4 regions of the Exiguobacterium sp. PvP048 genome follow, and region 3 is predicted to be linked to each of the others. Evidence: riboswitches for the same ligand, from Rfam matches in the RefSeq annotation. Region 3 holds a riboswitch; each other region holds the start of a gene.

Region 1 (6,138 bases), on a different contig from region 3:
ACGACATCTTCAAAATACATTTGGAAATCCATTGTATTTATTTCCCCCTTTAAATCGTTGTCTTCTTTATTGTACGAGTTTCGGTGAAATCTGTCCAAGTCTGCCGCTCAATTCGTGTTCTAAATACGGTTTAGCGTGTAACAGGTCTCGGAAAGCGATATACCGGTCAATTTTTTCTTCCGTTGGCTGCTTCGGATTCTTGTAGGCCCGAATCAAGATGTTTTTCGGCGTATGTTCCAAATCGATGAACTCAAGCAATTGCGTATCGTATCCGACCAGTGTCAATAACTCTGCCCGGATGGAATCCGTCGCGAGTGAAGCAAACTTTTCTTGAATCAATCCATGTTGCAGCATGACGTCAAGCGGTGAACAATCCAATTGACGGTTCAATTCTTTCTGACAACACGGGACACTGAGAATGACTGATGCGTTCCAATCAACGGCACGGGCAAGTGCGACATCCGTCGCCACGTCACAAGCATGCAGCGTCACCATTAAATCAACTTCCGTATCCTGGTCGTAATCATGGACGTCCCCGACACGGAATGATAAATCGTCATACCCTAAGTCAGCAGCGATCACGGTGCAGTCCTCAATGACTTCTTTCTTAAGATCAAGACCGGTGACATTTAAATCAAAGCCCTTGACGACCTTCAGGTAATGATAAAGAGCAAACGTCAGATACGATTTACCGCACCCGAAATCCAAAATCCGTAACGTACGCCCTTGCGGCAACGCTGCAATGCTGTCTTCGACGAATTCAAGAAAACGATTGATTTGTTTAAACTTATCGTATTTTTGACGTTTGACCTGTCCGTCTTCCGTCATGACACCAAGACGGATCAAAAACGGGACCGGCACGCCGTCTTCGAGCAGATGACTTTTCTTTCGATTATGAGACAGTTCGGCCTTCACCGGTTCCTTGGCTGTCGTTTTCAGCGAAACTTTCATTTTCTTCGAAAGCTGGAACTGGACTTCTTCCGTCTCAAAACGGAATAAAAATTGACGAAATTCATTAAAATATTCGTCCATTCGTAAAATAAATTCTTCTATACTTAAGTTCTCATGCTTAATGATCCGTTCATGTTGAAACTCTAACTGGATTGCATACGTATCTTTAAGTAGAATCGGCTTTAACTTGATTCGACGAAGATCGTTTGATTTTTGGCGCGGACCGCTGATCGTCGCGTGGACGAGTGAAGCCGCCTCCAGTTTTTTAGTGAGCAGGTCTTTTAATTGGTGTAGTTCCACGTATCGTCCCGTCCTTTTTTGTTTGGTCTTTCGAAACTGTAGCAAATTCGTCCCCGTTCGACAAGCAAGTCAGCTTTATTTTCGGCTGTCATACTTAATTTAAGGAGGAACACAACATGTTCAAAAAAATTCTTTCGCAAATCGGCATCGGTGCCGCCACCGTCGATACACGCCTCGAGCACGATCAATGTGAACCAGGTGGAACGATTCAAGGAGTCGTTCATATTAAAGGCGGTAACGTCGATCAGGAAATCGCCCGGATTTATCTCGCCTTTAATACCCAGTACAAACAAGAAGTCGGGGACAGTACGTCATTTACAACGTTCACACTCGACCGTTTTGCATTAAATGAAGCACCGTTTACAATCGAAGCAGGCGTTGAACGGGAAATTCCGTTTACACTCCAAGTTCCCTTTAATACACCACTCTCCGTCAGCCAATCGAAATCATGGATTGAGACCGGCCTCGACATCGCGCAAGCCGTCGACCCTTCCGACCATGACGCGGTCGTCGTCAAGGCGAACGACCATCAATCGGTCATCCTCGAAGCAATGGAAGATCTTGGATTCCGCTTAAAAAAGGCCGATACAGAAAAATTACCGGGACGTTTCCGGAAAGATTTGCCGATTGCACAGGAACTCGAGTATTCTGCCCGCGGGACACATTACGCTCACAAGCTGGACGAAATCGAAGTCATTTTATTACAGGACCGCTCCGGCATCGACATCGTCGTCCAAATTGACCGCCGTGCCCACAGTCTCGGTTCGCTGTTCAGCGAAATGGCAGGAACCGACGAGACGATGACAAAACTTTCATTATCGAATCAGGACTTAACCAATCCGTCACTCGTGAAGCAACGTCTCGCCGATTTGATTGAACACCACAGTTGATTGATGTTTTCTATAGAACAAACACCGGATCCGACGATAAGCGGATCCGGTGTTTGTATTTCCTTCTTTACTTGGATGATGTCATTTCCATCGTCTGTTCATACTGCCGTTCAAACGTTTCTTCCGCCCAGCCCATCTGCCAAAACATCAATTCGTAATAACAGCTTCTGACGAAATGTTGTTTCATCCGGACGCGTTCATGTTCACCCGCCTTCTCTGCCAACTCATTTAACCGGTCAATCTGTTCAAAGACCACCCGCTCGAACCATTCCGAACTGTATGTCGCAATCCATTGCTGATAAATCGGTGAAGCCGGTGTCGCGGCTTGTAACTGTTGTCCAATCTCATAATAAAGCCAGTAACACGGTAAAATCGCAGCGATCGTCTCCCCAAGCGTTCCTTCACTCGCATGGTGCATATGCGAAATATACGCGTATGCAGTCGGTGCCGGTTCAAACTCTGCCAGTACCTTGTCTGAAATTCCGAGCGGTTCAAAAAACGATTGATGCAGACTGAGTTCTGCAGCATAGGTCGACGTCGCATGTTCCGCAAGTTCGGCAATCATTGCGAAGTCCTGTGCTTTCGAAGCGGCCCGTGCCTGAATTTTTGCGAAATGTTTTAAGTAATAGGCATCCTGCAAAACATAATGACGAAATTTTTCTTCCGGCAATGTTCCGTCCGCAATGCCGGTTACGAATGGATGGATAAAGCTGCTGTCCCAATACCGTCTTGCCGCTTGCCGGATTTCTTCACTGAATGTCATCTTGTTTCCCCCTTTGTTAATCAAAAAAACGCCACACCATTTGTCAGGTATGACGTGAAACGATCACAAAAAGAGGATCAGCCACGCCACTTCCCTCCGTAAGTCCAAACTTAATCAGGTTCAAAGGGTCCGCACGTCTCCGTCGTCTCAGTCAGCCTACTGACTCCCCTAGTGGTCGTTATTTGATTTGTTTTGAGTTTATCATGATTTGATATGGAATTGACCCATTCTCGTCATTTCACTCGATTTTTTTGTACAATGTACATGACGGAAGGTCGATGCCAGCTCGTTCTTGAGACCGATTCTCTTCTGTCACCGGTCGATTAGACTGAACTTAGTACCTGATACTTAAATAACGGAGGAATTTTTTATGAATAAAACCATCACATGGACCGCTTCGGCATTACTTGCCACGATGCTATTACTGCCAACCGCTGCATCTGCCGAGCAGGTCGTCGATAAAACAATCATCACACTGGGCGAATCGCTTGGGGCAAAGGATAAAACATGGGTCTTGTCCCGCCTGAATGCACCGGAAGGCATCACTCCGATTATCGCGACGTCTGCGGACGAAGAAAAATATCTCGGGAAAAATATTCCCCAGTCCCAGCGCGGCGGCGGCATGTATTCCTCCGCCAAGATCGAGTTAGCCGAAAAAGGTGACGGTCTGTCCGTCGCAACGGAAAATATCACGTGGGTGACGAAAGACATGTACTTGAATGCCCTCGTCACGGCCGGCGTAACCGATGCCGACATCACCATCACATCCCCTTATAAAGTAACCGGCACTTCGGCTTTGACCGGAATCATGAAAGCCTACGATCAGACGTCGGCTGAAACCGGGATCAAACTGACGGATGAACGAAAAGATTTGGCCCAACAAGAATTGTCCGTCACGTCGGACGTTGGGAAAACGGTCGGAACGGACAAAGTCGCCGACTTGATGAACGAAATCAAAGCGGAAATCGCCAAACAAAAACCGGAAACAAAAGTCGAGATCGAGAATGTCATCGTCCAAGTCATTCAAAACAACAACATCAATCTGTCCGATGCCCAGATGGAACGCTTGACCGGTTTGTTTAATCAAATGGAGCAAGCAGACCTCAACTGGGGACAAATTGAAAATGGATTGAAGGATGCCGGGCAAAACATTCAATCCTTTGCAACCTCAGAAGAAACAAAAGGATTTTTTGCAAAGCTGTTTGACGGCTTAAGTGCATTTTTCAACTCCATTGCCGGCTTATTTAAATAATCTGTTCTTTCGTTCCGGTTGAAATGGTAAAATAGAGTCATCGAATGAGAAAAGGTGGTGGGAAGACATGGGTTTTGCTGCGTGTAAGCATTGGTTGATGGAACAACTTTATCTGTTGCGCGCAATTTTTCATGGAATGGCGTTCTAAGGGATCAGTCTGCCCTTTTTTGAAGAACTCCATACTTGAAAAATAAAGCAAAGCGCATCTTCCACGAGTCGAGGAGAGTGCTGTTTGCACTCTCCTTTTTTGATGCGTCAGAGAGGACATTTCCTATGATGATCTGCGACATGCAACACCTGACAAAACAATTCGGAGGCGAAGACGTTCTAACGGACGTCTCCCTCTTTATCCAATCAAACGACCGGATCGGTTTAATCGGACGCAACGGGAGCGGGAAAACAACTCTCCTGCGTTTGATGGCACGACTTGATTCACCCGATGCCGGGACTATCTATCAAAAAAGCGGACTATCGATCGGTTACTTGGAACAGTTACCGGTCTACAATTCCGGCATGACCGGACTTGATGTCCTATGGACCGCTTTTGCCTCCTTGCTCGACTTACGCCAGTCACTACACGATCTCGAACAAGCCATGACAACGAACACGGATCAAATCGAATCGTTGCTTGAGCAGTACACGAAGGTGACGGAAACATTCGAGCGGCAAGGCGGTTATCTGCTTGAATCCAAAGTCGACCGGATGATTAACGGTTTACGACTACATCCTCTACTCGACCGGTCGTTCGAGCAGCTCAGCGGCGGCGAACAAACGAAAATCTGCCTCGGACGTATGCTGTTAACCGAACCCGATTTGTTGATTCTCGATGAGCCGACGAACCATCTTGATCTCGAAGCCGTCGAATGGCTTGAATCCTTTTTATCGAGCTATGCCGGCGCCGTTCTGATCGTGTCACACGATCGTGTATTTCTCGATACGGTCGTAACGAGCATTGCCGAACTGGAAGATGGTCAGATTCAACTATACCGGGGGAACTATTCGTACTATATGACGGAAAAAGAACGGCTGTTGCTCGAGCAATTCCATGCCTATCAAGAACAACAAAAAAAAATCAAGCAAATGAAGGATGCGATCCGCCGCCTTCGCCAGTGGGCGAATGAAGCTTCTCCACCGAGCGAAAAGCTGTTTCGGAAAGCGAAATCGATGGAACGGGCACTTGAACGGATCGAACGTATTAAACGTCCTCAACTCGAAGCCGTGACGCCCGATGTCGTTTTTAATGCCCAAGGCAAAACAAGCCGGATGGTCTATCGACTAGAAGATGTCAGGGTCTCCTTTACCGAGAATCCTTTGTTTCACGCCTTAACTGTTGAAATCGTCGCAAAAGATCGCCTGGCCATCGTCGGCGCCAATGGCAGCGGAAAAACGACACTGTTGCAACTGTTGTTAGGACGGATCCAACCGACAAGCGGTCTCATCTCGCGGGGGCCTTCGGTGAAAATCGGCTATTTATCGCAACACATCGATTTTCCTGACGATCAACGTTTGATTGATATCTTCCGGTCAAGTATCGCTAGCGATGAAGGGACAGCCCGAAAACACCTCGCCCAGTTTTTATTTTTCGGTCCGCGTGTCTTTTTACCTGTGAGCGCTTTAAGCGGGGGCGAGCGTATGCGTCTGATGCTCGCAATTTTAGTCCACTCGGAACTAAACGTCTTGATTCTCGATGAACCGACGAATCATCTCGATATCGAATCACGTGACGCTCTCGAAGAGGCACTTGAGTCGTTTGAAGGGACGTTGATCGCCGTTTCACATGACCGCTACTTCTTGAATCGTCTGTTTACGAAAACACTTTGGCTTGAGCAAACGCCGGCGTTGTATCACGGTCCCTACGCCTATGCGGTAAGTAAGCACGCTGTAAAGTCTCCTGTGGCTGAAACGGAACACATCCCTTCAAATAAAAAACTGCCTAAACGATCAACTCCGATTTCTCCGATGCAACGCTCACGACAACTGGA
Region 2 (6,138 bases), on a different contig from region 3:
AACGTCTTGATTTCCGAAGCGTTTCCTTTGATGACCGTAAAGGTGATCTCCTCCATCAGTTGTTTCATAAAATCCGTTCTTAATGTCGTGGCTCCCGCGCCCACCGGATCCAAAATGACCGGTTTCCCCAGTCGGTTAGCTGTTTTTCCTGCTAAAAGCTGTGCTTTGCGCATGTCCGGATTGATGGTTCCTGTATTAATCACGACGGCGTCTGCAAGACCAACCATCTCTTCGACTTCGAGCAGGTCCTCTGCCATGACAGGAGATCCCCCAAGCGCAAGTGTCATATTGGCACAATCATTGATCGTGACAGTATTCGTTAAATGATGAATCAACGGTTTTTTATCATGGATGCGTCGTAACATGTGTATCCCTCCAAAGTTCATGAAAATGATGTGTCGGTCCAATTCCGTGTCCAAGAGCAAAACCGTGACGAATCGCTTCGGTCACATAACGTTTCGCATAACGGATGCTGTCTTCCAGTGAATGACCAAGAGCCAGATTGCCGGCGATGGCAGCGGACAACGTACAGCCTGTCCCATGCGTATGGCGGGACGCTATCCGTTCTTGTTCAAAGACGACATATCGTTCGTCCGTATATAAAAGATCAGTGGCGTCTTGTCCTTCCAAATGCCCGCCCTTGAGCAACACAGCTCCTGCCCGACGTTCAGTCAGCTTTACCGCTGCTTGCTTCATATCCGCAAGTGAGTGGACCGTTCCGCCGATCATCCGCTCGATTTCAGGAATATTCGGTGTCACAAGAGTCGCAAGTGGTAACAGCTGTTCAAGTAATGCCTGTTCCGCATTCGGTTGTAACAAAGCATGGCCGCCTTTTGCGACCATGACGGGGTCAAGAACAATCGGCAGAGAATACTTTTCCAGTTGTCGGGCAATCACTTGAATCGTATCCTGATTAGAAACCATTCCGATCTTGACGGCATCGACACGGATATCTGAAAAAATCGAGGTTAACTGCGCTTCCACAAGCTCGGGAGAGACGTCTTCAACCGCTTGAACACCCAGTGTATTTTGTGCCGTGATCGCCGTGATGACACTCATTCCATATACGCCGAGTGCTGAAAATGTTTTTAAATCTGCCTGAATTCCCGCTCCGCCTCCGGAGTCGGATCCGGCGATTGTCAATACGTGTTTCATTCCAATTCCTCACTTTCCTGTGAGCAAATAAGGAGAAAACGGACAACAAAAAGCGCCGTCCGCTGTAAAAAAGCAGACGACGCCATGAATAACCAGGTTGACCGGCTAAAGTACTCATGTCTTCGATCTCAACTTTCCTACGCTGGTATTATCCAGTTCAGGTGACAGGGTCGAAAACAGAGTGGTTTTCCTCTCAGCCGGACTCCTCCAGCTCCCCTAGTTGCTCGTAATTTAAATTCTTTTTCACTGTATCACAGCACCATCAAAAAAACGAGCCGAAGCTCGTTTTTACAAGTATCCAAGTGGGTTAACCGTGTTAGCAGGTCCTGACGCGCTATATTGATATCCACCAATATGCAGTTCAAAGTGCAAATGCGGTCCTGTCGAATTACCCGTACTCCCAAGAGTACCAAGCGTTTGACCTTGAGTGACCGTTTGACCTGCTGAAACCGATAACGAATTCATATGACCGTACACCGTTGTATACACTTGACCGTCAAGGAAATGGGAAATCATGACGTGATTCCCGTAAGGTCCGCCGCTTCCGGCCGTAATGACTGTTCCGGAAGCCGCCGCACGAATTGGCGATCCGACAGGTCCGCTGAAATCGACACCGTTATGGAAAGTATAACCGTTCGCTCCACTGGCCGGTCCGAATCCTTGTGAGACACCACCCGAAGCCGGACGAACAAACTTCGCCGATCCGGTCGGTCCACTGCTGACAGGAGTCGGAACAACCGTTGATTCACTTGATTCATGCTTTGATTTTGCTGCTTCTTTTGCTGCTTTTGCTGCTTTTTCCGCTGCTGCCTTTTCGGCCGCCGCTTTTTCTGCGGCGGCTTTCGCTGCTGCTTTTGCTGCCGCAATCGCTCTTTCTTGAGCTTCTAAAGTCGCCTGTAATTCTTTGGCACTCAACAGTTTTGTCGTAAACTTCGTCTTCCCTTTACGTAATTTTTTCAGGGTTGCGCTCCGTTCTTTCATCTGTTGTTTTAATTGTTTCTTTTGAATGAGCAATGATTTTTTTTCTTGAACACGCTCTTCTTTTTTAGTGATGAGGTTCTTTTTCATTTCCGCCAGCTTTTCCTGTGTTTCCAAATAAGCAGAAATCATTTTATCATCTTGTTCGGCGATTTTTTTACCGGCCATGACACGGCTGAATAAATCCCCCAGGTCTTTCGAACCAAAAATGACTTCTTCCCATTTGATCGAATTACCGTCGTTTTCTTGAAGTACACGTAACCGGTCTCCGAGCAACTCTTCTTGACGTGTGAGCATGATTTCATAGCGGACGATTTCCGCTTCCAGATCTTCAATCTGAAGGTTTAGTTGTTTAATCTGCTTATTTTTTTCGGAAATCCGGAAAATATTTTCATTAATCGCTACATCAATTTTATTGATTTCGCGTTGTTCCGCCGATATTTTGGCTTCTTGATTTTTAATGGCTTTTTCCAATCGACGCTGTTCTGTCGCATTTTGAGATTTCTTTTCTTTAATCGTTGCAGCATGACCAGAAGTCGGCGCAGTTGATACGAGCAACACTCCTAACAATACCGTTGACAACAATTTTTTTAACATGTCTCATTTCCTCACTTATGTATGATTTCTTATTTGAAAAGTAGTTAATTCAAAGTATTTATGTCTGAGATTGATTATAGCATCGTAATAGTTTCAGTAAAATTTCATTTATGTTTCAAGTGAAAGCGTTTTTTTGTAATATAACATTTTTCATTTTGATCAAGACACACAAAAAAAGCGATTGCCATAGCAATCGCTTTTTCCGTAATTATAACATCGACATTGGATTTACAGAATTCGCCGGTCCTGAAGCACTGTAGCTGTAACCACCTACATGAATTTCAAAGTGTAAGTGCGGGCCTGTTGAATTCCCTGTGCTGCCAAGGGCACCGATTTGTTGTCCTTGACTGACACGTTGTCCAGCATGTGCATTTAATGAACTCATATGCGCGTAAACCGTTGTATATGTTTTTCCATTTAATTGGTGTGCGATCATGACATGATTACCGTACGGACCACCACTTGATGCAGTGATAACCGTTCCTGTTGCTGCTGCAACAATCGGCGTACCGACCGGCGCTCCGAAATCAATTCCATTGTGGAAAGAATAACCGTTCGAACCGCTTGCTGAACCATATCCTTGTGTGATTGATCCACTTGTCGGATGAATAAACATAGAAGAAGATGATGGAGCAGGTGTTGGTGCTGCCGGTTCCGGTGTTGGTGCCGGTGCTGCTTTCGGCACAGTCACAGATGGCGTAGATTGTTTCGTCGACGTAGCAGGTGTTGACGATTTTTGTTCCGCTTTGGCTGCTGCTTTAGCAGCGGCTGCTTCTGCCGCCTGTTGTTCAGCTGCTGCTTGTGCTGCCTGTGCTTCTGCACGTGCTTTTGCTTCACGTGCCGCTTGCGCTTGACGCTCTTTTTCGATTCGTGCTTCACGTTCGCGAGCTGCTTTTTCAGCTGCAATTGCTTGCTCTTGCGCGATCAAAATTTGTTGTACTTCTTTTGCATCCATCAACTGAGTTTCAAATTTCTTTTTCTGTTTCCGGAGTTCTTTTAAGCGTTTGTTACGTTCTTTGAGCTGTTGCTCAAGTTCCGCTTGTTGACGTTTCAACTCTTGTTTCTCCGTCACAAGTTTTGCTTTTTTATCTTTTAATTCTTGTTGAGCAGCTGCTAATTTTTTTTGTGTGTTTTGATAATCGGTAATCATTTTATCATCTTGTTGTGAGATGGATTTCCCCGCTAAAACGCGGCTGACCAGATCCCCGACATCTTTTGATCCAAAAATGACTTCTTCCCATTTAATGGAGTTCCCATCATTTTCTTGCATGACACGAAGACGGTCACCAAGCAGTTTTTCTTGGCGTTTTAATTTCGCTTTGTACTTTTCGATCTGCTTTCCAAGTTCAACGATTTCTGCTTCAGTTGCTTTGATCTGACGGTCTTTTGTTTCAACTGCAAACATTTTTTCGTTTAATGCTTCGTCCAAGCGGTTAACTTCTTGCTGAGTCTTGGAAATTTTTTGTCCTTCTTGATTAACGGACGATTCTAAGTTTTTTTGTGTTTTGGCATTTTCTTGTTGCTTCTGTTCGTTTTTAGCTTTTTGTTCACTTAAGTCATCTGCTGCTACGAAGTGAGGAGTCGATGAAAGAATAAGTGCCGAAACGATGAGCGACGCGAACGTTTTTTTCATGTAGTATTCCCTCTTTTTCTGTGTAGTTTATATAAGTAATCGAATGATGATATTTAAATTTAGTAATACTTTTTAAAAATTATAAGAACGTTTTTGATTATAGCATTCATTTTCCTTGTATTATATTTCAGTGAGATGTCATTTTGGATAAGTTCTCTTTTCGCTCCTATCCAGACACCCCAACCGGATCTTCTTCATTGCGTGTTGGAAAAGAGTTTGACACACTATGACTATCGAAGTAAAGGAGGAACTGTTATGTATTTAGATCATACCGGCATCGCTGTTCGGGATATGCAGGAAGCGATTACGTTTTATACGACCGTTTTAGGAGGAACGTTAATTCGTGAGTACAGCAATCCGACACCGGGGGTTGCGTCTAATATTGCTGTCATTGAATTTGAAGATGCGCATATTGAATTGTTGACTCCTACAAGTCCGGAAAGTCCGATTGCCCGCTTTTTAAAACAACGGGGAAAAGGCGTTCATCATATTGCCTATCGTGTTGATGATTTGGACCAAGCCATTTTGGAAGCAAAACAACGGGGAATTACATTTTTAGAGGACACCTACCGTCAAACTCCGCTCGGCCGACGATTAATCTATATGGACCCCCGTCATTCGCATGGGGTCATTACGGAACTTTGTGATTATCCGGAAAACTAAAAAATGAGGCTGGGACATAACTAGCTGGCTTTTAAAGAAAATAAGGGATTGCCATCGTCACGATGGCAATCCCTTATTTTTTTTCATCACCTCTTGTTAAAATGCCCCTCGGGCAATACTTTGGGTGAGCCACTTTCTCAGATTTACTGCCATAAGGATGAAGCCCAGCTCACGTTTCACCTTTGCTTTTCCTCTTACGGAAAAACGAGTGAAACGCAAATTAGCCTTCAGATTCCCAAAAACTGGTTCTACGTCTATCTTACGTTTCGCGTAGATTTTCCCGGTTTTTTGATCTGAAAGCAGGTCCTTTACCTGTTCCTTTTGCTCTTCCCACGAAACGTTTACTCGGACTTGGCGATGACGACCCTTCTCTGCCTTGGTACAGAGGGATCGAAGCGGGCAGTCATCACAACTCTCACTTTCGTACACCTTGAAATCGCGGGTAAAACCATATCGATCCGTTCTCTTAGACATGTAACGGAACGTCACGTTCTGCCCGTTCGGGCATACAAAGTGATCGGTCGTTTCATCGTAGGACCAGTTGACGAGATTAAAAGGATCATCACGCCATTTTCGCGTCTTCTCTTTTTGAAACATCGTATAGGGAACGAGCGGAATGCGCCCTCGGCGCATCAGAATCTCCTGATAATTTTCTTGGCTTCCATAGCCGGCGTCCGCAACGATATGTTTCGGTAAAGTAAGATACGAGGAAACCTCATCTAAAAATGGGATTAACGTGCGGGCATCGGTCGGATTGGGATAGACATCATAAGCGAGGGTATATTGACCTTCGGTCGCAATCTGCACGTTGTACCCCGGCTTGAGTTGTCCATTTTGCATATGATCTTCCTTCATCCGCATAAATGTCGCATCCGTATCCGTTTTCGAATAGCTGTTCCGTCCATCGAACGTTTCCTTTTGGACGGCATACTTCCTTTTTCTTTCCACGAACTCAGCGAACTTTTTTCGGAAAAGATGGGGTTGCTTTCGTTCGGAACGAAGCCGTTTTCTCTCCTGCGTATCTGAACTTGCCTCGATTTCTTGATTGATAGAAGCGATTCGTTCCTCCAAAACATCACCGATGTGCTCGAGTTCAGGAAGGGTCAGTTCGT
Region 3 (6,138 bases):
TCGGAGGGATTATCGGTACGGGACTGTTCCTCGGTTCCGGATTAACGATTTCGCAAGCAGGACCGCTCGGGGCGGTCCTCATTTACATCGTGGGTGGGACCATTATGTATCTGACAATGTTATGTTTAGGAGAGATGGCTGTCCATATGCCGGTTTCCGGATCATTTCAAACGTATACGACACGTTTCATCGGACCGGGTATCGGATTTGCCGTCGGCTGGATTTACTGGCTCGGATGGGCCGTGACGGTGGCACTTGAAATCACGGCAGCCGGAAGTCTGATGGATCGGTGGTTTCCGAACACCCCTATCGTCATCTGGTGTGCCATCTTCACCGTCATTTTATTCGGACTTAACGCCGTATCTGCCAAAGCCTTTGGGGAGGCTGAATTCTGGTTCTCGAGCCTGAAAGTCCTGGCCATTCTATTTTTCATCGCGCTCGGGGGAGCGGCTTGGTTTGGCTGGATTGATATGACGGCAGCACGCCCGGAAAGTTTATTCGCCAACTTTACTTCAAACGGATTGTTCCCGAACGGTGCGCTCGGAGTCTTGACGACGATGATCGCCGTCAACTTCGCATTCCAGGGGACGGAACTGATCGGGGTTGCGGCCGGAGAGTCGAACGATCCCGAAAAATCGATTCCGAAAGCGATCCGCAATACGGTTTGGCGGACGTTCATCTTTTTTGTTCTTTCGATTACAATCGTCGGCGCCTTGATTCCTTATGAAACAGCCGGCGGTATCAGCAGTCCGTTCATCATGGTCTTTGATGCGATCGGGATTCCGTACGCGGCCGATTTGATGAACATCGTCGTTCTGACTGCCTTATTGTCGGTCGGGAACTCGGGATTATACGCTGCTACCCGGATGTTATGGTCGATGTCTCAAGAAGGCATGATTTCGAAAAAACTTGCGATCGTCAACTCGCGTGGTGTACCGATGCGGGCGTTATGTTTTACGATGCTGTTTGCGATGTTATCGCTTCTGACCGCCTTTTTCGCGGAAGATACCGTCTTCATCTGGTTGTTGTCACTAGCAGGACTCGGTGCACAAGTCGGATGGATTTCAATTTCCGCTTCGCAGATTGCGTTCCGTCGTCAATTCATCAAAAACGGGCATGCTGTCAGTGAATTAAAATTCAAGACACCGTTCTTCCCGGTCTTGCCGATCATCTCGTTTTCTCTGAATATGCTCGTATTGATCAGCTTGGCGTTTCAGGCGGATCAACGGATTGCGCTGTATATCGGTGTTCCGTTCTTCCTCTTGACATGGGGTTGTTACCATCTGTTCGTCAAAGGAAAACATATTGCAGCTCAAACCGAGCGTCAGGCAGCCAGTTCCACGTTAGAATCTTGAACTGCCTCCACCTACAGAATCCTAAAAAAGCGTGTTCGTTAGGCAATCCTAACGAACACGCTTTTTCAATGGTCCGACAAACTCCGTAATGCGATAACTTCACCTGTGTGCACCGTCACTTTTGCCGGTCCCTGATTCGTCCATTCATTGCTGACGGTCAACGATCCGCCGACCGGGACATCGTGTTGTGTCAACGGATACTTGACCCTTTGGAGCGTCAAACGCGTCGGGACGAGCGGAATGAAGGACAGATAATGATACTGGTCTGCTTTGATGTCATACTGTCCCTGTTGCAGGAAACGGATCTCTTCCCGCTTCGTCATCAAACGGACGAGCGGGAATTGCTTTAACAGATAGACATTTTGAAGCGTCATATCCAGTCGTCCGCCGGTCGCACCGAATACCAGCACTTCCGTTGCTTCATAATGTTGACTGACGTAACGTAATGCCAGTTCCAAATCGGTCTCATCCTTTTCAGCCGGATGAATGATTGCCCCTTCCGGTTTGTATCCGAGCGAATCAAAGTCACCGATGGCCAAGTCAAAAGCGAGACCTTGTTGCGCCAATACGGTGACCCCGCCGTCGACAGCAATGACAACCGGCTTCTCCTCCATAAACGGTTGTAAGGATGGAATGTCTTCCGCCGGACCGGCTGCTACAATCACGACCCGCATCAGACACCTCGTGCCGAATAACGAAGAAGCCGTGGCGCCGTCGTAAACAGGAGCCCTGCGACAATACCGCATAACAGATAGGACGGAACCATATACGTCGCGTTATAGATCAAGGAATACGGAACGACCGGACCTTCCGCATATTCAGCAAAGAAGACGATTCCGCTGATGACGTGACAGACATAACGTAAGCCCGCACCTAACAATGTCGCACCTAATACAATCGCCATCAAACGGCCGTTCTTCCCGGCTGCTGCTGCTTTTTTAACTTGACGGGCAAACAGTCCGCTCAGTCCGACGACTCCGAACGCAATCGTATAATCGAGTAACGGCTGAACGACCGTCAGAATTTGTGGAGCGAACATCAGTTGGATTGTTCCAACGAGTGCTCCCGTCACGACCCCACCGACAACGCCGTGACGAAACGCCATGACGAAAATCGGTAACATTGCCAAACTGATGGAACCTCCTTGAGGCATTTTAAACGGGATCAATAAATCGAACACCACACCAAGACTTGCAAAGATTGCAATTTCCATTAACATTTGTAGCCGTTTCATCCTTTTTTCCTCCTAAAAATAAAATCGCAGGACGGCAAAAAGACAGTACGACGAACGCCGTACTGCCTGCGTGCGCCACATCCCTACGTCCGTCTGAACGGAACAGGTTCGAAGGGTTAAAGTCCAATCACTTCTCTCAGCCGCTTGACGCGACACCCCTTGCGGTCTTCATTCAATTTTGATTCTGCTCTTATTATACGTGAGCGGCATTCCGAATACTAGTGATTGCTTCTGAATAATCCGGCGCATTATAAATCGCCGAACCTGCGACCAAAACATTTGCACCGTTTTCGATACATAATTTGGCCGTCTCTGCGTTGACTCCGCCATCGATTTCAATCTCAAACGATAGATCATATTCCGCTTTCAGCGCAGCCAGTTGACTTAATTTCTTCATGACACCCGGAATAAAGGCTTGACCACCGAAACCTGGATTGACCGTCATCAACAACACCATATCGACTTCTTCCAGCACGTGTTCAATCATCGAAAGTGGTGTATGCGGATTGAGCACGACGCCCGCTTTCGCACCGGCTGCTTTGATCTGTTGCAGGACACGGTGGACGTGATTCGTTGCCTCGACGTGGAATGTCACGATATCAGCCCCTGCTTCAACGAATGCTTCGACAAAGTTTTCCGGACGGTCAATCATTAAATGCACATCCAAAATCATGTCTGTTTTTTGACGTAAACTGCTTAAGACAGGAAGTCCGAATGAGATATTCGGAACAAATTGACCGTCCATGACATCAAAATGAATGTAGTCGGCACCTGCCGCTTCTACTGCTTTGACATCCCGCTCTAAATTTGCAAAATCCGCTGATAAGATTGATGGGGCGATTTTAATCATGTTAATACCTCCGTGTCCGATTCTTGATTTCCTCTACAAACATACCATAATTCGTATACCGCGAACTCATGATTTCATGTGCCTCGACAGCCTGCTTAACGGCACAACCGGGCTCATTCAGATGCAGGCAGCCGCGGTATTTGCAATCATCCTGTAAAGCAACGAATTCAGGAAAACACCAACGTAACTCTTCCAGTTCCATTTCATGCGGAAAATCGAGATTCGAAAATCCCGGAGTATCCGCAATTAATCCATCACCGAGCGGCATCAGGGTCACGTGGCGGGTCGTATGGCGTCCGCGTCCAAGTGCCTTCGAGATATGACTTGTTTCCAGTGCCAATGAAGGTTCTAAAGCATTCAGCAACGAACTTTTTCCTACACCGGACTGTCCGGCCAGGACACTCGTTTTATCTTTCAGCAACGGACGGACGGATTCGACTCCGGTCAAGGTCTCACTTGACGTTTCGATGACCTGGTAGCCGATTGTCCGGTAGGCAGCAATCGCTTCGGATACATGCTGTTCGGCTTCTCCTTGCAGCAAGTCCATCTTCGTCAAGATAATGATCGGTTGAATCTCTTTTGCTTCGATCAGTACCAAAAACCGATCGAGAAGATGGGCAGAAAAATCAGGTTCTGCTGCTGAAACAACCAACAATGCTTGATCAATGTTGGCAACCGGCGGGCGAACGAGGAAGTTTTGACGGTCCTTTACTTCCAGGATATATCCGGTCTCACTTTCAATGTGTAGAACGACTTCATCCCCAACAACCGGGCTGATGCCCCGTTTTCTGAAATTACCGCGTGCCCGTGAACGAATCTCGCCTTGAGGTGTCATGACATCATAAAATCCACCCTGAAGCCGAATGATCGTTCCTTCCCGATTGTCTTCAATTCGATTTTCTGCCATCCTATGCCCTCCTTTGTCAGGATCAACTTCCTGCTCATTATTCTTGTGATTTTGCCTGATTGTACGTAATCGTCTTCGCCCGGTAAACTTCGTCATCTTTATAGATGGTGATCTTACCTTCTTCTCCCGGATCAATCGTTAATGGAACATCAAACGTTTCGTCCTGATCGATCGATTCTTCGATGACCGTCCGTTTCCCTTTGGCATCTTCCGTCTCAATCCGGACGAGTTGACGTGGAGCGGGCTCGTCTTCTTCACTGACGCCATCATATACGACTTTTTCAGGGAACGTCGCTGTGACGGTTTTTTCTTCCTCTCCCCGTGAAATAAAGACCGTGACGGAATCATTCGGCTCGACTTGCGCACCGGCTTGCGGATATTGACGAATGACTTGATCAAGAGCGACGTCGCTCGAAAACTCTTGCTCAAAAGTGCCGTCGAGTCCCATCTCATCGAGGTAGGCTTTCGCTTCTGTACTCGATAAGTCCGTCAAGTCTTTCAGGACAAACGCCGGCGATCCATTTGAGACCGTGATGGTGATCATCTGTTCCTTCGCAATGACTTCCGTTCCTGCTGAAATCGACTGTCGGATGACGTTCCCGCGTTTGATGTCTTCGGATTCTTCCCGTTCAACGTCGACTTTTTCAAACCCGCTGTCCTTCAAGATGGCGATTGCTTTTTTCTCTGTCTCATCCGAAACATCCGGTACTTCGACCGGATCACTGCCAGTCGAGACAATCAAATCCACCGTCGATCCTTTTTTGACGGTCGCTTGTTCGCGAGGAGACTGACTGATGACGGCCCCTTCTTCGACCGTATCACTTGAGCGTTCAGTCGATTCCACAATGAACCCCATTTTTTCAAGCTTCGTTTCCGCCTCGTCGGCGTCCTTGCCTGTTACATCCGGAACGACGACAGTTGGGTCTGGCCACATGGCAAAAGTCGTGGCAGCTCCACCGATTAGGACTACCAATAATAAAATGATCCACCATGCGCGTTTCTTTTTTTTCTCGGGTTTAGGCAGAACGGTCGCGACATTCGGAACCGGTGCGGTTTGTTCGAGTTCTTCTGATGGCAACGATACGGGACTAAGCACCATCGTTTTTTCCATCAGATCGTCACCGCGAATTCCTTCGTTCGCCCGTTCGGCTGACATCGCCGTCACCATATCTTCTTTAAAGGCAGCGACCGTTTGTTGCCGGTCGTGCGGTGCTTTAGAGAGCGCCTGCATGATGCAATTTTCTAAAGCTTGCGGTACGGCCGGATTCAATGCGGTCGGACGGCGGGCGGTATCTTGCAGATGCTTCAGGGCAACCGCCACCGGTGAATCGCCTTCAAACGGAACCTGTCCCGTCACGAGTTCATATAACACTGCTCCAAGTGAATAGATATCTGATTTTTCATCCGCAAATTTCCCTTTTGCCTGTTCCGGCGAAAAATAATGAACGGACCCAAGTACTGACATCGTATGGGTAAGGGTCGCATTCGACATCGCGACCGCAATTCCGAAATCTGTCACCTTGACGGTTCCATCCTCACGAATCAACATATTTTGGGGTTTGATATCCCGGTGGATGATCCGGTGGGCATGGGCATGATCGATCGCATCACAAATTTGACTGATGATGTCAATCGCTTTTGTGACGGGCAGTGCCCGCCCTTCACAATACGTTTTCAGTGTCATACCATCGATATATTCCATCACGATATAATAAATCGCTTCTTCTTCTCCTACATCATAGACCGCGACGATGTTGGGATGATTTAAACTCGTCGCAGCATGGGCCTCTCG
Region 4 (6,138 bases), on a different contig from region 3:
TTATCGAGCATCGATTCCCCGTGAACGATTTTTCCTAAATGCCAGTCGGCTGTATGAATCCATTTCATTTTTCATCACGCTCACTTTTTCTCTATAATATCCTTATTTTAGCATGAGTCGAATGGTTCTGACGATGCTGTAGGTGATTCTAAAACGAGTAAAACCCAATGATTGACCAGGGATTTCATCCGGTCGATCATTGGGTCGCTGTAGATGTTATGTGTGAAAGGTTAATCCCTGCTCCGCGAGCAACTGTCTCAGTTTCGGTATCGAGGACGGTCCGATTCCGTGCCACTGCAGAATATCATGTTCCTGATACATCGCTAACAATTCCAATGATGTCACGCCGTGTTCACTCAGGGCCCGTTGCGCCGGTTTTGCGAGAACCACAAAAGGATTCGCCTCGGGTTTGTCTGAATTCATTATAGCTTCCTCCTGACAGTTGACAAAAACCGCCTTCCTGTTTAGCTGGGAGGCGGTTTTTCGGACGGCTTATTTGTCATCTTCAGTGGGTGTGACGCTTTTGCCGAAATCGTTTGACCGACGTGAAGATGGATACAGATCCTCCGATGATTGCTCCGACGACAATCCCAGTCGTAAATTTTCCAGCGGGATTTTTGACGGAACCTGGTTCAGTAGCTGTTATATGCTCTTCCTGTTTCTGCTCGAATAACTGTTGGAGAGGGGAGGATGTAGGCTCGACTTCGACAATCCGGTCAACTTCCTGTTGACGGTCTTCCCAGCGTTCGACGCTGCAAGGTGACAGATAAAACGGATTCAGATTCGTCCGATACCGGTCTGGATTCCAATTCGCCTGCTGAACGGCTTCAGCTGCGTGGTCTGTCCGCTTCGTCTGATCCAATGACTGGATCGATTGATCGAATTCTTGTTTCATCGTAATCACTCCTCTTCACATTCAATCTTAACTAAAAAGCTCCGACTTACGTCTGAAGTCTTATTTACCTCTTTTTTAAACATCTAAAACATGTATCGAAAAAAATGTTTTACTTTTTTGTGAATATTCCGGTGAAATAGTTCTCATATACTTGTTTGGCCTGCTGAAGATTTGCTTCGCCATGGAGAAGAATTCGCCCGTCGGCAAAAGCCGTAATCCGGTAATCGTCCGCCTTGAACATCAGCAGATATGGATTCTGGAGACAGCTGATCCCGTGTGTAGTCAGCTCCTGTTCAAGCCGGACTAAATCCCGCGGTCCTTCGCCGCGGATTTGAACCGTATCCCGGCCGCACAAAGTCACGAATTGAACGATCGGTGCATTCAGATACGGATAGACCGGATCGTCTCCGCAAGACGGGCACGCGGATTGTCTGAGAGAACCGACGTTGATTTGACTCTGATGATTGTCCCAGACGTCGAACGACAGCAACGTCTGCCGTAAGGCGTTGTCCGCTCCCGTCAAATACTTCAAGGCTTCCGTCACTTGATGCGCCGCGACAAGCTGGACGACGGGACTGATGACGCCCGACGTCTCGCATGTCTCCTGCTGTTTCGGCAGATGTTCAAGCAGACAATGCAAACAAGGGGTCTGGCCGGGGCGAATCGTATAAGTCATGCCGTAACTGCCGACGCAGGCACCAAAAATCCAGGGAATACCGCTTTTTGCCGCCACATCATTGATCAGCATCCGGACACCGAAGTTGTCTGTCGCATCAATCATTAAATCACTGCCGCGGACCAAACGTTCAATATTTTCCGGCGTGACATCTTCGACGATCGCCGTGACGGAAACCACCGAATTGACTTTGCCGAGCCGGCGTTTGGCCGCAACCGCCTTCGGCAAATGATCCTGCACGTCCTGTTCCGTATAGAGTTGTTGCCGTTGCAGGTTGCTCCACTCGACATGATCCCGGTCAATCAACGTGACGTGTCCGACCCCTCCCCGGACAAGCTGTTCGGCATTCGCAGTCCCGAGTGCACCGGCACCGATGATGACGACGTGACGATCCGCCATTTGATCCTGCCCCTTTTGTCCGATCGGACGAAATCGGACTTGCCGGCTGTACCGATCCGTCACGGTCGGCTGATCCCGGTCATCGGACTGCTTGCCGTCGCATACCGTTTTTTCTCGATCCGTCCCGCTTCAAAACCGAGGCGCCCCGCTTCGACCGCCAGTTTCATCGCCTGTGCCATCTTAACGGGATCTCCGGCGTGGGCGACGGCTGAATTCAACAGGACAGCATCCGCTCCGAGTTCCATTGCGTAAGCCACGTCTGCCGGTGAACCGATGCCGGCGTCGACGATGACCGGGACCGTCAGTTGTTCGATGATAAAACTGAGCGCAAGCGGATTCAGAATCCCCTGACCGGAACCGATCGGTGATGCGGCCGGCATGATCGCATGACAACCGAGTTCTTCGAGCCGGCGCGCCAGCAATAAATCGTCGGAAGTATACGGTAAGACGATGAAACCGTCCTTGATCAGTTCCTCTGACGCCCGCAACGTTTCAACCGGGTCCGGCAATAACGTCTTGTCGCACCCGATCACTTCAACTTTGACCATATCGCACATCCCGGATGCGCGGGCAAGTCGGGCAAGGCGAACGGCTTCCTCCGCCGTCTTTGCACCCGCCGTGTTCGGCAACAAATCGTAGCGGTTTAAATCAAGTGCCGCGAGCGGGTCGGTCTGTCCTTTAGCAAAGACGTCGAGCCGTCGGACTGAAAACGTCAGAATGTTCGTCCCGGATGCTTCGACCGCCTGTTGTTGCGTCGTTGCATCCGGATATTTTCCCGTTCCGAGTAACAAGCGTGAAGCAAATGTTTTTCCACCGATTTCTAACATGATTCATCCTCCTCCTACAAAATGAACGATTTCAACGACATCACCGGGTTGGACGGTCGTGTCCGGATAACGGGACCGATCGATGATCTGCCGGTTCTGCTCGATGATGACGATTTTTCCGTCAATCGCCAGATGTTGCAATAAGTCGTGTAACGTCGTCGTTTCTTCGATCAATGCGTAGTCTTTTCCATTTAAACGAATGTTCACTTCGTTTTCTCCCCCTGTCGCTGGTGACTAAAAGCACCCAACATCACTTTCGGTTTTTGCCCCATGATGCAATCTGCCAGCACAGTCGCCGTCGCCGGTGCCAGTAAGATGCCATGCCGGTGATGACCGGTTGCGACGAATAATCCTTCGATGCCGTCCACCGGTCCAAGATACGGCAGACCGTCACCGGTTTGCGGTCGGACGCCGGCCCACGCTTCGACAAACACAGCTTCCGCAAGCGGCGGATAGAGCCTGATGGCTTGATTCACTAACAAACGAATACTGTCGAGACTGACGGTCGTCGATTCATCCCCGGACCGTTCCGTCGCTCCGATGATGATTCGTCCGTCTGCTTTCGGAACGAGGTACACCTGTTCATTAAACAGTGTCCGGTCGAGCCATCCGGTCATGAGGCGCACGGACAGGCATTCCCCCTTGACCGGACATGTATCGATTGTGATGCCGATCGAACGTAACACGGCTTCCGATCCACGACCACTGGCGACAATGATTTGTCTGCCTGTCCGCAGACCCCGGTTCGTCTCGGCGCCGATGATCCGCTGTTTGTCCCGAACGAGCTGCGAAACAGATGTGTCTTCTTCAATGACTCCGCCCCGTCGTTCGATCGCGCTCCGTAAAGCCTGCGTCACTAATCGGGAATCGATTTGTCCGACTTGTTCGAACGTCAAGAATTGATTTCCTCGATGCAGGCAAAACGGCTGTTCCAGATAACCGCTCCCGAGACCGGTCTCGTCCATCAATTGCCGGACCAGCTCCGGATACAACGTCCGGCTCAGCGCCGCCAGTTCGTGTAACGGTTCCGGCAGTTCTTCGTCTGTCGCAAGCATCCCTGCCGCTGCCCGTGTCGCCCCTTGTCCGGCTGTCGACTGGTCAAGTAAACGGACAGTTTGTCCGCGTTTAAGCAACTCATAGCCGAGCGTCAAACCGATCATGCCGGTCCCGATGATTAAGACATCTGGTCGTGTCATCGTTGCATCACCTCCCGGAACCGGTCAGCTGCTTTAAGCGAATTCGCTTGCCCGAGAATCCCCGACAAGACGGCAACGCCCGAACAACCGGTCGCAATGACCTCCTGAACGTTGCCCGGTTTGATGCCGCCGATCGCAATGACCGGAATCGAGACCTGCTCGACAATCTGTTTTAAGGCATGCAGTCCCCGCGGCGGTACACCGGGTTTTGATCCGGTTTCAAAAATGTGACCGTACATCACGTAATCCGCACCGGCTTGTTCTGCTGCTGCCGCTTCCGTCAGCGAATGGACCGATTGACCGATCCGCAGTTCCGGAAAACGGCTCCGGACACGATCGACCGGAATACTGCGTGTCGTCAGTTGAATCCCGATGCCGGTGACGAGAGCGACGTCAAGACGGTCATGGACGATTAATCGTTCCGCCGGCACCCCGCATTTCATTAAAAACTCAATACAGGTCACCAACTCCCGTGCGGACCAAAGCGGTTCCCGCAGATGAATCCGGTCGACACGCATCGCGAGTTCCGGTAATGTATGTTCCAGCGTTTCCCAGCCCTGTTGACCGGTTGTCAACAGATGTAACTGCGTCATCATTTCCCCCTTTCCACACGAAAAAGGACCACCCCATGAACTGATGGAGTGGTCCTACAAAAAAGGGCGACAGTCGTCGCATCCTTTATGAATGATCGGAATCCACTTCCCTCCGCTAGTACGAACTAGATCAGGTTCAAAGGGTCCGGATACTTCCGTCTCAGTCTGCTGCGAGACTCCCCTAGTGTAGATATTGATTTGTGTGGTACGCCTGTAGTTTACCACGGGTAGTCCGATTTGTTCTACCCTTGATTAATGTCGCATGTCCGCTTCGACCGCTTTGACCTGCTCGATCAAGCGTTGGTATTCGTCGACACGTTTCGTTTGCGACAAGTCATACGTTTGTTTTAAGCGTAAAACCCGGATGACCTTCTGATCGAGATCGGCTCTCGACAATTTATCTTGTTTGATCCGTGCCATGATTTCCTTGTGGACGGACGTATACGTACCCGGAGCCGAGAACATCGCCATGTCGGCACCGTTTTCAAGCGCAAGACTTGCGGCCTGGGCAAGACCGTACTGTTCCGTAATCGCTCCCATGACGAGATCATCCGTGATGATGACTCCGTCAAACTTCAGTTCATCCCGCAAGACGCCGGTCATGACCGGTTTTGACAATGAAGACGGACGGTTTTTGTCGAGGGCCGGGAACAGGATGTGCGCGACCATGACCATCTCGGCCCCCTCTTCAATCGCCCGCTTGAACGGGACCAGTTCCGTCTGTTCGAGTTCCGCTTTTGTCGCATCGACCCGCGGCAGACCGACATGGGAATCGACCGTCGTGTCACCGTGTCCCGGAAAATGTTTGACGACCGGAACGATGTCTTCTTTTTTCATTCCCTGCATCAACGGCACACCCAGCCGTGCGACCTGTTGCGGATCCGCACTGAGGGCCCGGTCGCCGATGATCGGATTCGCCGGATTACTGTTCACGTCAAGAACCGGGGCGAAGTCCATATTAAAGCCGTAAAAACGGGAAATCGAACCAAGTGTCTGTCCGACTTCCTTCATCAATGCCGGATCATTTTTTTGACCGAACGACAGACTCGGTGATAATTTGAGCTGTGCGTCCGGGACCCGACTGACGCGTCCGCCCTCTTCGTCAAAGCCGAGAAACGCTTTTGCATCAGCCGGTTGGGCTTCAGCAATCGCTGCCGTAAAGGTTTTCAGTTGATCGGTCGACGTGATGTTGCCGCCGAGTAACAGCACACCACCGAGTGCATGATCCTGCAACAGCGTTCGGTCGGCTTGTGTCAAAGCTGTTCCCGTCACACCGATATACAGCAACTGATCGACTTTTTCCGCCGTCGACATGTTCGAGACGGTTTCTTTAAGTTGTTTCTCTGCCCGCTCAGCAGCAGAAGGTCGATCCGGCTGCGGCGGCTTTGTTTTCTTCGCCGGCTTCGGTTGCGGTTCGACCGGTTGTACCGGCTCGTCAGCACAACCGGCGAGGAGGACACTTGCCAACAGAACAGGAACCATCCGTTTCAAATCGGTTCCTCGTTCCGGACGCCGTTGATCGAGTAATAGACTTCAATTTCTGCGTTCAGCG

What was found. A riboswitch is a leader RNA that binds a small molecule or an ion and turns the genes downstream of it on or off. The one in region 3 is predicted to bind thiamine pyrophosphate.
Region 1: another riboswitch for thiamine pyrophosphate. It lies ahead of tenA (thiaminase II); the one in region 3 lies ahead of thiT (energy-coupled thiamine transporter ThiT).
Region 2: another riboswitch for thiamine pyrophosphate. It lies ahead of thiD (bifunctional hydroxymethylpyrimidine kinase/phosphomethylpyrimidine kinase); the one in region 3 lies ahead of thiT (energy-coupled thiamine transporter ThiT).
Region 4: another riboswitch for thiamine pyrophosphate. It lies ahead of tenI (thiazole tautomerase TenI); the one in region 3 lies ahead of thiT (energy-coupled thiamine transporter ThiT).

The regions. Positions count from the first base shown of each region.
Region 1 covers NZ_JBEPSU010000002.1:247,417-253,554, reverse strand. Annotated here, with positions in the region: gene ABIC15_RS05785 (BrxA/BrxB family bacilliredoxin) at 1-32, opposite strand, end outside; gene ABIC15_RS05780 (class I SAM-dependent methyltransferase) at 67-1,251, opposite strand; gene ABIC15_RS05775 (sporulation protein) at 1,368-2,141, shown strand; gene tenA (thiaminase II) at 2,209-2,904, opposite strand; TPP riboswitch at 2,979-3,084, opposite strand; gene ABIC15_RS05765 (DUF1002 domain-containing protein) at 3,275-4,156, shown strand; gene abc-f (ribosomal protection-like ABC-F family protein) at 4,445-6,138, shown strand, end outside.
Region 2 covers NZ_JBEPSU010000004.1:91,346-97,483, forward strand. Annotated here, with positions in the region: gene thiM (hydroxyethylthiazole kinase) at 1-365, opposite strand, end outside; gene thiD (bifunctional hydroxymethylpyrimidine kinase/phosphomethylpyrimidine kinase) at 346-1,155, opposite strand; TPP riboswitch at 1,273-1,383, opposite strand; gene ABIC15_RS09870 (murein hydrolase activator EnvC family protein) at 1,444-2,730, opposite strand; gene ABIC15_RS09875 (murein hydrolase activator EnvC family protein) at 2,939-4,363, opposite strand; gene ABIC15_RS09880 (VOC family protein) at 4,619-5,026, shown strand; partial or broken gene ABIC15_RS09885 (IS1182 family transposase) at 5,156-6,138, opposite strand, start outside.
Region 3 covers NZ_JBEPSU010000001.1:177,939-184,076, forward strand. Annotated here, with positions in the region: gene ABIC15_RS00930 (amino acid permease) at 1-1,355, shown strand, start outside; gene ABIC15_RS00935 (thiamine diphosphokinase) at 1,421-2,029, opposite strand; gene thiT (energy-coupled thiamine transporter ThiT) at 2,029-2,589, opposite strand; TPP riboswitch at 2,653-2,759, opposite strand; gene rpe (ribulose-phosphate 3-epimerase) at 2,783-3,439, opposite strand; gene rsgA (ribosome small subunit-dependent GTPase A) at 3,441-4,346, opposite strand; gene pknB (Stk1 family PASTA domain-containing Ser/Thr kinase) at 4,384-6,138, opposite strand, start outside.
Region 4 covers NZ_JBEPSU010000002.1:505,157-511,294, reverse strand. Annotated here, with positions in the region: gene ABIC15_RS07065 (exonuclease SbcCD subunit D) at 1-68, opposite strand, end outside; gene ABIC15_RS07060 (helix-hairpin-helix domain-containing protein) at 217-423, opposite strand; gene ABIC15_RS07055 (hypothetical protein) at 506-895, opposite strand; gene ABIC15_RS07050 (thiazole biosynthesis adenylyltransferase ThiF) at 1,005-2,033, opposite strand; gene ABIC15_RS07045 (thiazole synthase) at 2,030-2,797, opposite strand; gene thiS (sulfur carrier protein ThiS) at 2,801-3,004, opposite strand; gene ABIC15_RS07035 (NAD(P)/FAD-dependent oxidoreductase) at 3,001-3,993, opposite strand; gene tenI (thiazole tautomerase TenI) at 3,990-4,586, opposite strand; TPP riboswitch at 4,677-4,779, opposite strand; gene nagZ (beta-N-acetylhexosaminidase) at 4,839-6,068, opposite strand; gene ABIC15_RS07020 (OsmC family protein) at 6,074-6,138, opposite strand, start outside.